Regions from separate parts of the Pseudomonas anguilliseptica genome, predicted to be linked through region 1. Evidence: predicted binding sites of a transcription regulator. Region 1 holds the regulator's gene; the other holds the start of a gene.
What was found. Region 1 encodes FliA, which starts transcription of late flagellar genes. Its sites were predicted from a motif close to CTAAAGTTTNNNNNNNNNNNGCCGNTAA; they were not measured.
Positions count from the first base shown of each region.

Region 1 (5,917 bases):
GCGCTGCCGATCAGCCAGCGCTTGAGGTAGAACAGCGGCAAGGCCTTATCACGCACGATGACCACTTCCTGACCGTCAACCACATTGGTTCGCGACAGGTCGAGGTGGAAAATTTCATTGACGTTGACCAGCGGGAAAGCGAACGCTTGATTGGCCAGCATCACCATCAGTGTCGGCATGATCGCCAAGGTCAGCGGCACCTTGATCACGATCTTCGAGCCCTGGCCCTTTACCGAGAACACATTGACCGTGCCATTGAGCTGGGAAATCTTGGTTTTCACCACGTCCATGCCCACACCGCGACCGGACACATCTGAAATTTCGGTCTTGGTCGAGAAACCCGGAGCGAAAATCAGGTTGTAGCATTCGAACTCATTGAGACGATCGGCTGCGTCTTTATCCAGCAGACCTTTTTCCACCGCTTTGGCGCGTAGCACATCCGCGTCCATGCCCTTGCCATCGTCAGAGATCGACAAGAGGATGTGATCGCCCTCTTGCTCGGCGGACAGTATCACCTTACCGCCACGCGCCTTACCAGAGGCCTCACGCTCTTCCGGGGTTTCAATACCGTGGTCGACTGCGTTACGCACCAAGTGGACCAGCGGATCGGCCAATGCCTCGACCAGGTTCTTGTCGAGGTCGGTTTCTTCACCAACCAGCTCCAGGTTGATCTCTTTTTTCAGGTTACGCGCAAGGTCGCGAACCAGACGCGGGAAGCGCCCGAAGACCTTCTTGATCGGCTGCATGCGGGTTTTCATCACCGCAGTCTGCAGGTCGGCCGTTACCACATCCAGATTGGACACTGCCTTGGACATGGCTTCGTCGGCACTGCTGGCCCCCAGGCGCACCAGTCGGTTACGCACCAGCACCAGTTCGCCGACCATGTTCATGATTTCATCCAGCCGTGCGGTATCGACCCGCACAGTGGTTTCTGCCTCGCTGGGCGCCGCAACCTTCTCAGCTGCTGGCGCGGCGGCCGGTGGCGTAGAGGCTTTGACAGGCTCTACCTTGGCAGCGGGTTTAGCTGCGGCCTTGACCGGTTCAGCAGGCTTGGCAACCGGCGCGGGAGCAACGGGCTTGATCGCTTCAGGTTCGACAAACTTGCCTTTGCCGTGCAGCTGATCAAGCAAGGCTTCGAATTCATCGTCGGTGATATCACCACTCGGTGCATCAGCTGGCTCGGCCTTGGCCACCGGTGCGGCAGGTGCTGACACAGGTGGCGGAGCAAACTGACCTTTGCCATGCAACTGATCAAGCAACGATTCAAATTCATCATCGGTGATTTCATCGCCGCCCGCGGCAACTGGCGCAGCCGCGACAGGTGCCGCTGGTGCAACAGCAACGTCAGGCGCTACAAACTGACCTTTGCCGTGCAGCTGATCGAGCAAGGACTCGAACTCATCATCGGTAATCTCATCACTGCTGGCGGCGCTGGGCGCTTGCGCCGGAGACTCATCCAAGGCCCCCAATAACTGCTCGAACTCGCTGTCGGTGATATCGCCAGTGGGCTCTTCGACTGCAACCTCGGCTTCAGGCTCAGGCTCGGCGTGCGCTTCAATCGGCGCAGCCTCTTCAGCACCTGCCGGCTCAGCCAGGCGTGCCAGGGCGGCAAGCAGCTCAGGAGTAGCAGGAGTCAGATCAGTGCGCTCACGGACCTCGGTAAACATGCTGTTGACGGCATCCAGTGCTTCCAGCACCACATCCATCAAAGCGGAGTCGACGCGCCGCTCACCCTTACGCAGGATGTCGAAGACGTTTTCTGCGATATGGCAGCATTCCACCAGCTCGTTGAGCTGGAGAAAACCGGCACCACCTTTAACGGTATGAAACCCGCGAAAAATAGCGTTGAGCAGATTCATGTCGTCCGGGCGACTTTCCAGCTCTACAAGCTGTTCGGACAGTAGTTCAAGAATCTCGCCGGCCTCTACCAGGAAGTCCTGGAGGATTTCTTCATCGGCGCCGAAGCTCATAAGACGTGCTCCTAAAATCCCAGACTGGAAAGCAGGTCGTCGACATCATCCTGATTGGATACGACGTCTTCACGCTTATCGGCATGAATCTGCGGACCTTCACCACGGGAAGGCTCTTTTTGTTTTTCTTGTTCGGCGCGGAGCAACTCATGGTTGTGCTCAATGCCGGCAAACTGGTCCACCTGACTGGCCATCAACACCAGCTTCAGCAGGTTGCTTTCCACCTCGGTAACCAGCTGGGTTACTCGCTTGATCACCTGCCCAGTCAAATCCTGATAGTCCTGAGCCAGCAAAATATCGTTGAGGTGCCCAGACAGTTTGGCACCGTCGCGCTCGCTACGCGCGAGAAACAGCTCAACACGCTTGGCCAGTTCACGGAAACCATCGGCGCTCATCTCGCGGCGCATAAAGCGTCCCCAATCAGCGCTCAGGCTCTGCGCCTCATCACTGAGGTCGTTAACCAGTGGGGCACTCTGCTCAACCAGATCCATGGTGCGATTGGCCGCTTTTTCGGTCATCGTTACCACGTAATTCAGCCGTTCGGTGGCATCGGTTATTTGCGAAACCTCCGTGGCATGCGGCATATGGGGGGCGAGCTGAAAATTGACGATGGCGTTATGCAGCTCACGGGTCAGCTTGCCGATCTCGTGATACAAACCACGGTCACGCGCTTTGTTGAGCTCATGTATCAACTGTACCGCTTCACCAAAATTGCCTTGTTCCAGGCTGTCTACCAGTTGGCGAGCGTTGTGTTTCAGGCTCGACTCAAGGTCACCCTGAACGGAATCTTTATGTTCCATAGCACCCTCATGGCAGACATCAGCCGTTGACCCGTTCGAAGATCTTTTCAATCTTCTCTTTCAGCACCTGGGCAGTGAACGGTTTAACTACATAACCGTTAACCCCAGCCTGGGCTGCTTCAATGATCTGATCGCGCTTGGCTTCTGCGGTGACCATCAACACCGGCAGAGTTTTCAGGCGCTCGTCTGCACGCACCGCGCGCAGCAGGTCGATGCCTGTCATGCCAGGCATGTTCCAGTCGGTCACCAGAAAGTCGAAACTGCCGCTCTGCAGCATGGGCAGCGCGGTGACGCCATCATCGGCTTCCGCTGTGTTGGTGAACCCCAAGTCACGCAGGAGGTTCTTGATGATCCGTCGCATCGTTGAAAAGTCATCAACGATGAGGATTTTCATGTTCTTGTCCAAGTCGACCTCCGTACAGTCCCAAACGCACCCAGCAACCTGCGTGCGCTTTTAATCGTGAAACCGGCCCAGCGTTAGCGAAACAACTCAATGTGCACGCCACTCACCCAAACGAGCGCGTAAACGAGCGGCACACTGACTGTGTAGTTGGCTTACACGTGATTCGCTAACCCCCAACACCTCGCCGATCTCTTTAAGATTCAGTTCTTCATCGTAATATAGCGCTAACACCAGGCGTTCGCGCTCCGGCAGGTTGGCAATGGCATCTGTCAGGGCCGCCTGAAAGCGTTCATCTTCCAGATCACGAGAAGGTTCGAGGTGGTTGCTGCCAGCGTCTTCACCCAGCCCACCGTGTTCGCCGTCCTGAAGCAGGTCGTCGAAACTGAACAGGCGGCTGCCTAAAGTGTCGCCCAGAATGCCGTAGTAATCCTCGAGACTCAATTGGAGTTCGGCCGCAACCTCTTGATCTTTAGCGTCTCTGCCGGTTCTGGCCTCAATTATTCGAATTGCGTCGCTGACCATGCGGCTATTGCGATGCACCGAACGCGGCGCCCAGTCACCTTTGCGCACTTCATCAAGCATTGAGCCGCGAATGCGAATACCGGCGAACGTCTCGAAACTGGCACCTTTGTTGGAGTCGTATTTTTTTGACGCTTCAAGCAGACCGATCATCCCGGCCTGAATCAAATCGTCGACCTGCACATTGGCCGGTAGACGGGCCAACAGGTGATAGGCAATGCGTTTGACCAGGGGCGCGTAGCGCTCGATCAACTGGTGCTGGGAATCCTGCGCCTGCGCCTTGCTATACATACGAAGTCCAGAGGCTGCTGTCATATGGCCGTGTCCGCGATCGGTTGCTGCACCAGACGCTCAACGAAAAACTCCAAATGACCGCGCGGGTTGGCCGGTAACGGCCAGGCGTCGACTTTCTGGGCTATCGCCTTGAACGCCAGCGCGCACTTCGAGCGCGGGAAGGCTTCGTAGACCGCGCGCTGCTTCTGCACGGCCTTGCGCACTGACTCATCGTAAGGCACTGCACCTACATACTGCAGGGCAACATCGAGAAAACGGTCAGTGACTTTAGTCAGCTTAGCAAAGAGGTTGCGACCTTCCTGCGGGCTATGAGCCATATTGGCCAGTACCCGGAAACGGTTCATGCCATGGTCGCGGTTGAGCAGTTTGATCAGCGCATAGGCGTCGGTAATCGACGTAGGCTCATCACACACAACCACCAGCACTTCCTGAGCGGCGCGAACAAAGCTGACTACACCATCACCAATACCGGCGGCAGTGTCGATAATCAGCACATCAAGATTGTCGCTGATATCACTGAACGCCTGGATCAAACCTGCATGCTGCATGGGTGACAGCTGCACCATGCTCTGGATACCAGACGCGGCCGGCACGATACGAATACCGCCCGGCCCCTGCAGCAATACATCGCGCAGTTCGCACTCGCCACTGATGACGTTTTCCAGGGTGCGTTTGGCGCTCAGGCCAAGCAGCACATCGACGTTGGCCAAGCCCAGGTCAGCGTCCATCAGCATCACCCGGCGACCAAGATCGGCCAGGGCCAACGCCAGGTTCACCGAGACGTTGGTCTTACCGACGCCACCTTTGCCGCCGGTCACCGCAATCACCAGTACGGGATGCATACCCATATTTCTACACACCTTGTCTAACTTCGACTGGAGCCACTTGGCCGGCTAAGCGCGGTTCAATTCCAACAGCCCGACGCTTAGCTGACGCGTCGGGTGGGTTGCTGGTAAAGGCCGGCAAACATCTCCGCCATCGTATCCTCGCTTGGGTCCTGGCTAGCCTGCAGCCCTACGGCCCGGCTCACCAGTTGATGACTGCGGGGAATCTGCAAGTCATCGGGAATGCGTGGCCCATCAGTGAGATAGGCTACCGGTAGACGCTGGCTAATAGCCAGTCCTAAAACCTCACCCAGACTGGTAGCTTCATCCGCTTTGGTCAGGATGCAGCCAGACAATCCGCAGCGCTTATAACTATGGTAGGCGGCTTTCAGCACTTGGCCCTGACTGGTAGCGGCCATTACCAGATAATTTTTTGCATTGACGCCGCGGCTGGCCAGTGCTTCCAGTTGCATGCGCAGGGCTGGATCGTTGGCAGGCAGGCCGGCAGTGTCGATCAGCACCACACGCTTACGCGCCAGCGGGGCCAAGGCCTGAGTCAACGACTGGCCGGGATCGACCAGGGTCACCGGAACATTGAGGATGCGCCCCAGAGTCTTGAGTTGTTCCTGAGCACCAATGCGGTAGCTGTCCAGGCTTACCAGTGCAATATGCTGCGCGCCGTACTTGAGCACGTAGCGAGCGGCCAGTTTGGCCAGCGTAGTGGTTTTGCCCATGCCAGCCGGGCCGACCAGGGCGATCACGCCGCCCTCCTCCATCGGTTCCTGCTTCGGCGTTTTGATCGCGTGGGCCAGATGCGCCAGCACCATGCGCCAGGCCTGGCGAGGTTCGGTCACAGTGCTGACACGCTCCAGCAGCGCTTTCGACAATTCGACCGACAACCCCATACGCTGCAGGCGGCGCCACAGATTGGCTTGCTGTGGGCGGCGGTTTTGCAACTGGCCCCAGGCAATCGAGCCCAGCTGCACTTCAATCAGCTCACGCAGGCCGTGGAGTTCGAAACGCATGGCATCCAGGGCGCGCTGATCGGTTGCAGCAGGCACTGCCTGAGGTTTGCGCATCACGGCGGCCAAGCTGTCAGCCGGCTGG
Region 1 covers NZ_FNSC01000001.1:3,294,174-3,300,090, reverse strand. Annotated here, with positions in the region: gene BLW24_RS15945 (chemotaxis protein CheA) at 1-1,970, opposite strand, end outside; gene BLW24_RS15940 (protein phosphatase CheZ) at 1,982-2,770, opposite strand; gene BLW24_RS15935 (chemotaxis response regulator CheY) at 2,790-3,164, opposite strand; gene fliA (RNA polymerase sigma factor FliA) at 3,261-4,007, opposite strand; gene fleN (flagellar synthesis regulator FleN) at 4,004-4,834, opposite strand; gene flhF (flagellar biosynthesis GTPase FlhF) at 4,912-5,917, opposite strand, start outside.

Region 2 (5,917 bases), 1.7 Mb from region 1:
CGGTTACCTGCTGCAGTACGTGGCGCAGCGCGGCATTCCCTGCCTGGGCGTCGAACCGACTGCCAGCACCGCGCGTGCGGCGCGGGAGAAGGGCTTGCAGATTCGTGAGCTGTTCTTTGGCGAGGCTACGGCTGCAGCCCTGGCAGCAGAGGGCTGGCGTGCCGACCTGATGGCGGCCAACAACGTGCTGGCTCATGTGCCGGATATCAATGATTTCCTCAAGGGCTTTGCCACGTTGTTGCAGCCGAGCGGTGTGGCCACCTTCGAGTTTCCCCATCTGCTGCGGTTGATGGCCGAGCAGCAGTTCGACACCCTGTACCACGAGCATTACTCCTACCTGTCGCTTACGGCCGTACAGAGCCTGTGTGCGCGCAATGGTCTGCATATTTTCGATGTCGAGGAGTTGCCAGCCCATGGCGGCTCGCTGCGGGTCTATGCGCAGCGAGTTGGCGGTGAGCGTGACGCCTCTGCAGCCGTGGCCGAGTTGCTGGCGCGCGAAGAGCAGGCCGGCATTAGAACCTCCGCCTTCTATTCGACCCTGACCCCTGCCGCCGAGCGCATCAAACATGAGCTGCTGCGCTTCCTGCTCAAGGCCAAAGCCGAAGGCAAGACAGTTGCTGCTTACGGTGCGGCAGCCAAGGGCAATACCTTGCTCAACTATGCCGGCGTACGTAGCGATCTGCTGACCTGGGTAGCCGATGCCAACCCGCACAAGCAGGGCAAGTTTCTCCCCGGCAGTCGCATCCCGGTGGTTGCTCCGGCGCGCATTGCCGTCGATAAGCCTGATTATTTATTGGTCCTGCCGTGGAATCTGCGTGACGAGGTGATTCAGCAGCAGGCCGGAATCTATGAGTGGGGCGGACACTTTGTGGTGGCAGTGCCGGAGCTGCAAGTGCTATGAGCAAAATTCACTATACCAAGCCGAGTATCGGCGACCGTGAAGTTGAGTATGTGCTGGATGCCGCCCGTAATGGCTGGGGCGAGCATTGTTATGACTACATCAACCGTTTTGAGCGTGAGTTCGCTGCCTATCTGAATGTGCCCTATGCGCATGCCACCTCGAGTTGTACCGGTGCCTTGCATCTGGGGCTGCGTGCTTTGGACATCGGGTCGGGCGATGAGGTGATTCTCGCCGACATAAACTGGATCGCTTCGGCAGCGCCGGTGTTCTATGTCGGGGCCACCCCGGTGCTGGTCGATGTGCTGGAGGACTCATGGTGCCTGGATCCAGCGGCGGTTGAGCGTGCGATTACGCCACGCACCCGGGCGATCATTGCCGTGCACCTGTATGGCAATCTGGCTGCGTTGGAACAATTGCAGGCCCTGGCCGCGCGCCATGGTCTGGCACTGATCGAGGACGCTGCCGAGGCGTTGGGCTCAGAGTGGCGCGGGCAGAAAGCCGGCAGCTGCTCGACCTTCTCGGTGTTCTCCTTCCATGGCACCAAGGCCATGACCACTGGTGAGGGTGGCATGCTCGCGACCCGCGATGAAACTCTGCTCAAGCGCGTTCAGCAGCTCAATAACCACGGTCGTGCAGCCGGCGACATGCGCCAGTTCTGGCCGTCCGAGTTGGGCCATAAGTACAAGATCTCCAACTTGCAGGCGGCCCTGGGCTGCGCGCAACTGGAACGTATCGAGGAGCTGGTGGCGCGCAAGCGGGAAATCTTCGCCCTCTACCAGGAGCGCTTGCTAGCCTCGATTCCGGGGACCAGGATGAACCCCGAAGCGGCGGACTGCCGCAACAGTTACTGGATGCCGACTCTGGTGTTGCCATCGGAGTTGGCCGGGCAGCGTGATCGGGTGCTGATGCATATGGGCCAGGCTGGCATCGATGCGCGAGTCTTCTTCCAGCCGCTCAGTGATACCCCTGTGTTCGCCAACCTGACGCCGGTCAGTACGCCGCGGGCGCACGACCTCGCCCTGCGAGCCTTCAACCTGCCGAGCTATCACGATCTCGTGGCTGTCGACCAGCAGCGGGTGGTCGATGCCATATTGCAGGGGTTGCAGCTGTGAAACCGCTGTTGCTACTCGGTGCCAATAACCCGGAACTGGTGGGCCAGGCGCGCGCGGTTATCGGTGCCGGTCAACCGGTAGCGGGGCTGCTGGACAATGATCCCGCAAAACACGGTATGGATTTCCACGGTCTCCCGGTGTTTGGCGGTTTCGAACGGTTGGCTGAGCTGATCGGCGAGCACCTTCTGGTCAATCTGATTACCCGCGATACTCGCACCCGTCACCAGACCACCCGAGCGTTGCTGGCGGCCGGTGCCGAGCTTGGGCAGTTTATTCACCCGCAGCTTGAGCTGGGGATGGTCGAACTGGGGTTGGGCAGTTATCTGCAGCAGTACGCCGTCTTACAGGCCGATGTGCGTCTGGGGCGCAATTGCAGTGTCAGCGCCGGCAGCATCATCAATCATGAATGCCGTCTGGGTGATTCTGTTTTCATCGCACCAGGGGCCAATCTGTGTGGCAAGGTGGAGGTTGGCGATGGTGTGTTCGTTGGTGCCAGCGCGGTAGTTTTACCGCGGTTGCGCATCGGTGCCTGGGCGACTATTGGTGCCGGAGCCGTGGTTACTCGGGATGTCCCGGCAGGCGCAGTGGTGGTGGGCAATCCTGCCCGCATTCTTCGTTATGAACCGATTGAAAAGGAGTCATTGGATGGCTAAGCAGGACTATGCGGCGCAACATCAAACTTTTCGCGATGATTGCGCACAGAATGCTCAGGGTGCTGGCGCCGATAGCGCATTGCAGGCCAAGTCGATTGACTGGCTGGTGCACAGCTGCCAGCACAAGTATTCCTACAACTTCACCTGGCTTGGTCGCCCCATCATCCAGTATCCGCAGGACATAGTCGCTCTGCAGGAGCTGGTGTGGACGGTGAAGCCGGATCTGATCATCGAAACCGGTATCGCCCATGGTGGCTCGCTGATCCTCAATGCGTCGCTGTTGGCTCTGCTCGATCTGTGCGAAGGGCGCACTGCTGCGCCACGGCGAGTGGTTGGGGTGGATATCGAAATTCGTCCGCATAACCGAGCTGCTATTGAGGAGCATCCGCTGTTCTCACGGATCAGCCTAATCGAAGGCTCATCAATCGGTGACGAGGTGATGGCCCAGGTGCGGTGTGAGGCGGCCAGTGCCCAGCGGGTACTGGTGATTCTCGACTCCAACCATACCCACGCGCATGTGCTGCGTGAGTTGGAGTTGTACAGTCCGCTGGTCAGCCCAGGCAGCTACTGCGTGGTCTTCGATACGGTGGTCGAAGACATGCCGGCCGACTTCTTTCCGGATCGCCCCTGGGGGCCAGGCGACAACCCCAAGACTGCCGTGCATGCTTTCCTCAAGACAGACGCTGGTCAGGCTTTCGTCATAGATCAGGCGATGCAGGACAAGCTATTGATTACTGTGGCACCGGATGGGTTTCTGAAACGTCTGGCTTGAGCTTCTAAGGTCCGCCGCGTGTGCGCGTGAATGTTGCTGTAAGCGTCAAGTTTTCCATCAATACGTCGTATTGGCTGCTGTTTGGCAGCCTAACTGACTGATCGGTAAGTAGAAAAAAATCTGAGAATTTTCTTGCTAAAGCTGCCTAAAGTTGCTGCTGGTAGCGCCGATATAAAGATCGAATGCGAACTTTATGGGGCGTCTGAGCAAAGCAGGCCCGAAGCTCGCAGGCTCAGACAATCTCAGTAGCACGGTCCTTTGGAGGCAAACACCATGGCCCTTACAGTCAACACAAACGTAGCGTCACTCAATACTCAGCGTAACCTGAATACTTCATCCAAAGGCCTGGACACATCCCTGCAGCGCCTGTCCACTGGCTTCCGTATCAACAGCGCCAAAGATGACGCTGCTGGTCTGCAAATTTCCAACCGCCTGACCAGTCAGATCAATGGCCTGAGCGTAGCCACTCGTAACGCCAACGACGGTATCTCTCTGGCGCAGACGGCTGAAGGCGCTCTGCAGCAGTCCACCGGGATCCTGCAGCGTATGCGCGACTTGGCGCTGCAATCGGCCAACGGTTCCAACGGTGCAACTGAACGTGCAGCCCTTCAGGGTGAAGTGTCCCAGTTGCAGCAAGAGCTGAATCGTATCGCTGAGACCACCAGCTTCGGTGCTCGCAAGATTCTTGACGGTACTTTCGGCTCGCAGAGCTTCCAGGTCGGTGCCAACGCCTTTGAAACCATCAGCGTTTCTATCGGTGCTGCAGGTGCGGCCCGTATCGGTGCCAACCGTTTCAGCAGTGCTGAAGCGGGTGCAGCCAATGCTAGCCAGGGTGGTAAAGTTGCGGTCGCCGGTAGTGATTTTGCTGCCTTGACTACCACTACTATTGGTTATTCCTCCTCACCTGCTACTACTGCTGGTTTGACCCTGGCAGGCAAGCTGGGTACTGCGTCCGTAGCCCTTGCAGTGAACGGTTCGGCGCGTGATGTGGCCAATGGCGTGAACGGTGTATCCGATGCAACAGGCATCACTGCCCAGGCTCGCACCGTAGCGAAAATTGACATCACTGGTGGTACCACTACCAATGCTGAAACCCTCAGCTTTAACCTGTATGGTTCCAACGACGCCAATGTCGACGATAAGGTAGCGATCTCGGCCAACATCACCGACTGGAACGATCTCTCGGCGGTTGCCGATGCGGTCAACAAGGAAGCGGGCAAGACCGGTGTTACTGCTCGTGCCAATGCTGATGGTACCCTGGAACTGACCAGCGAACGTGGCGACAACATCGTAATCACCAATTTCACTGGCGGTACGAGTGGTACTGAGGTAGCGGGTAACATCCAAACCCTCGGTTTTGAAGGTGATAACCAGTCGGCATCGGATAACTCTGACAATATTGGCGCTACCGTCGCTATTGGTGGTGCTGGTGGTGGTGCTGCGAGCGATCTGGGTGCTGCGGTTGTGGGGCAACTGCGCTTCGAGTCGCCGGATGCGTTTGAAGTGAAAAACTTCAGCACCATCGATGGTGGTGTGCAGCCAGCCAGCGTGTTCAGTAACTTGGATTCGGTTGCCGAAATTGATGTGAGTACTGCCGTCGGTGCGCAGAACGCTCTGGGTATCGTCAGCGGGGCAATCTCCAACATCGATAGTCAGCGAGCCCAGCTCGGTGCGGTGCAGAACCGCTTCGAGAACACCATTGCGAACCTGCAGAACATTGGTGAGAACGCTTCCGCTGCTCGTAGCCGGATTCGCGACACTGACTACGCTGCCGAGACTTCGGAGCTGACTAAAAACCAGATCCTGCAGCAAGCCGGTACCGCAATCCTGGCCCAGGCTAACCAGTTGCCACAGGCTGTACTCAGCCTGCTTGGCTAAGGGTAAAAGGGCTAGACTACGGGGAGAAGGGCTTAGCTCTTCTCCCCGTTCCCTCATTCTGAGGAGAAAGTTATGGACATTGGTTCTATTCAAAGTTCGCCCGTTACTGCTCCAGTGGCTAAAACGGAGCGTGCGCAGAGCTTGCCGGCAGCGGTTGTTAAGGCTGAACGTCAAGCATCTGAAGACGCTGCCAATAGCACTGCGCAGGTAGGTAATGACTCTCCGGCTTCTCGTGAAGAGGTTGAGGCGGCTGTTGCGACGATTCAGGACTTTGTCCAAACGGTTCGTCGTAGCCTGAATTTTTCCCTTGAAGAGGGTAGTGGGCGTGTAGTGGTTAAGGTGACAGATGCGGGGTCGGGTGATGTGATTCGACAAATACCTTCTGAAGAGGCACTGCAATTGGCAGAAAACCTTTCGGAGGTGCGTAGTCTGTTATTCAAAGCCGAAACCTGACCAGAAGGTTGGCGCGGCTTTTGCCTATTAACACTGGCGTAGTGTTAATAGTCATTATTTTGGCGAGGTGAAGCATGGCCGGGGTTACGGGCATTGGCTCAGGAATCAATATCGACAGCATTGTCGCAGCTTTGGTTGATGCCGAAAG
Region 2 covers NZ_FNSC01000001.1:4,956,956-4,962,872, reverse strand. Annotated here, with positions in the region: gene BLW24_RS24185 (class I SAM-dependent methyltransferase) at 1-901, shown strand, start outside; gene BLW24_RS24180 (DegT/DnrJ/EryC1/StrS family aminotransferase) at 898-2,013, shown strand; gene BLW24_RS24175 (acetyltransferase) at 2,010-2,666, shown strand; gene BLW24_RS24170 (cephalosporin hydroxylase family protein) at 2,659-3,438, shown strand; gene BLW24_RS24165 (flagellin N-terminal helical domain-containing protein) at 3,712-5,316, shown strand; gene BLW24_RS24160 (flagellar protein FlaG) at 5,389-5,769, shown strand; gene fliD (flagellar filament capping protein FliD) at 5,844-5,917, shown strand, end outside.
Region 2: the regulator FliA is predicted to act here: its motif matches at 3,584-3,611, upstream of BLW24_RS24165 (flagellin N-terminal helical domain-containing protein).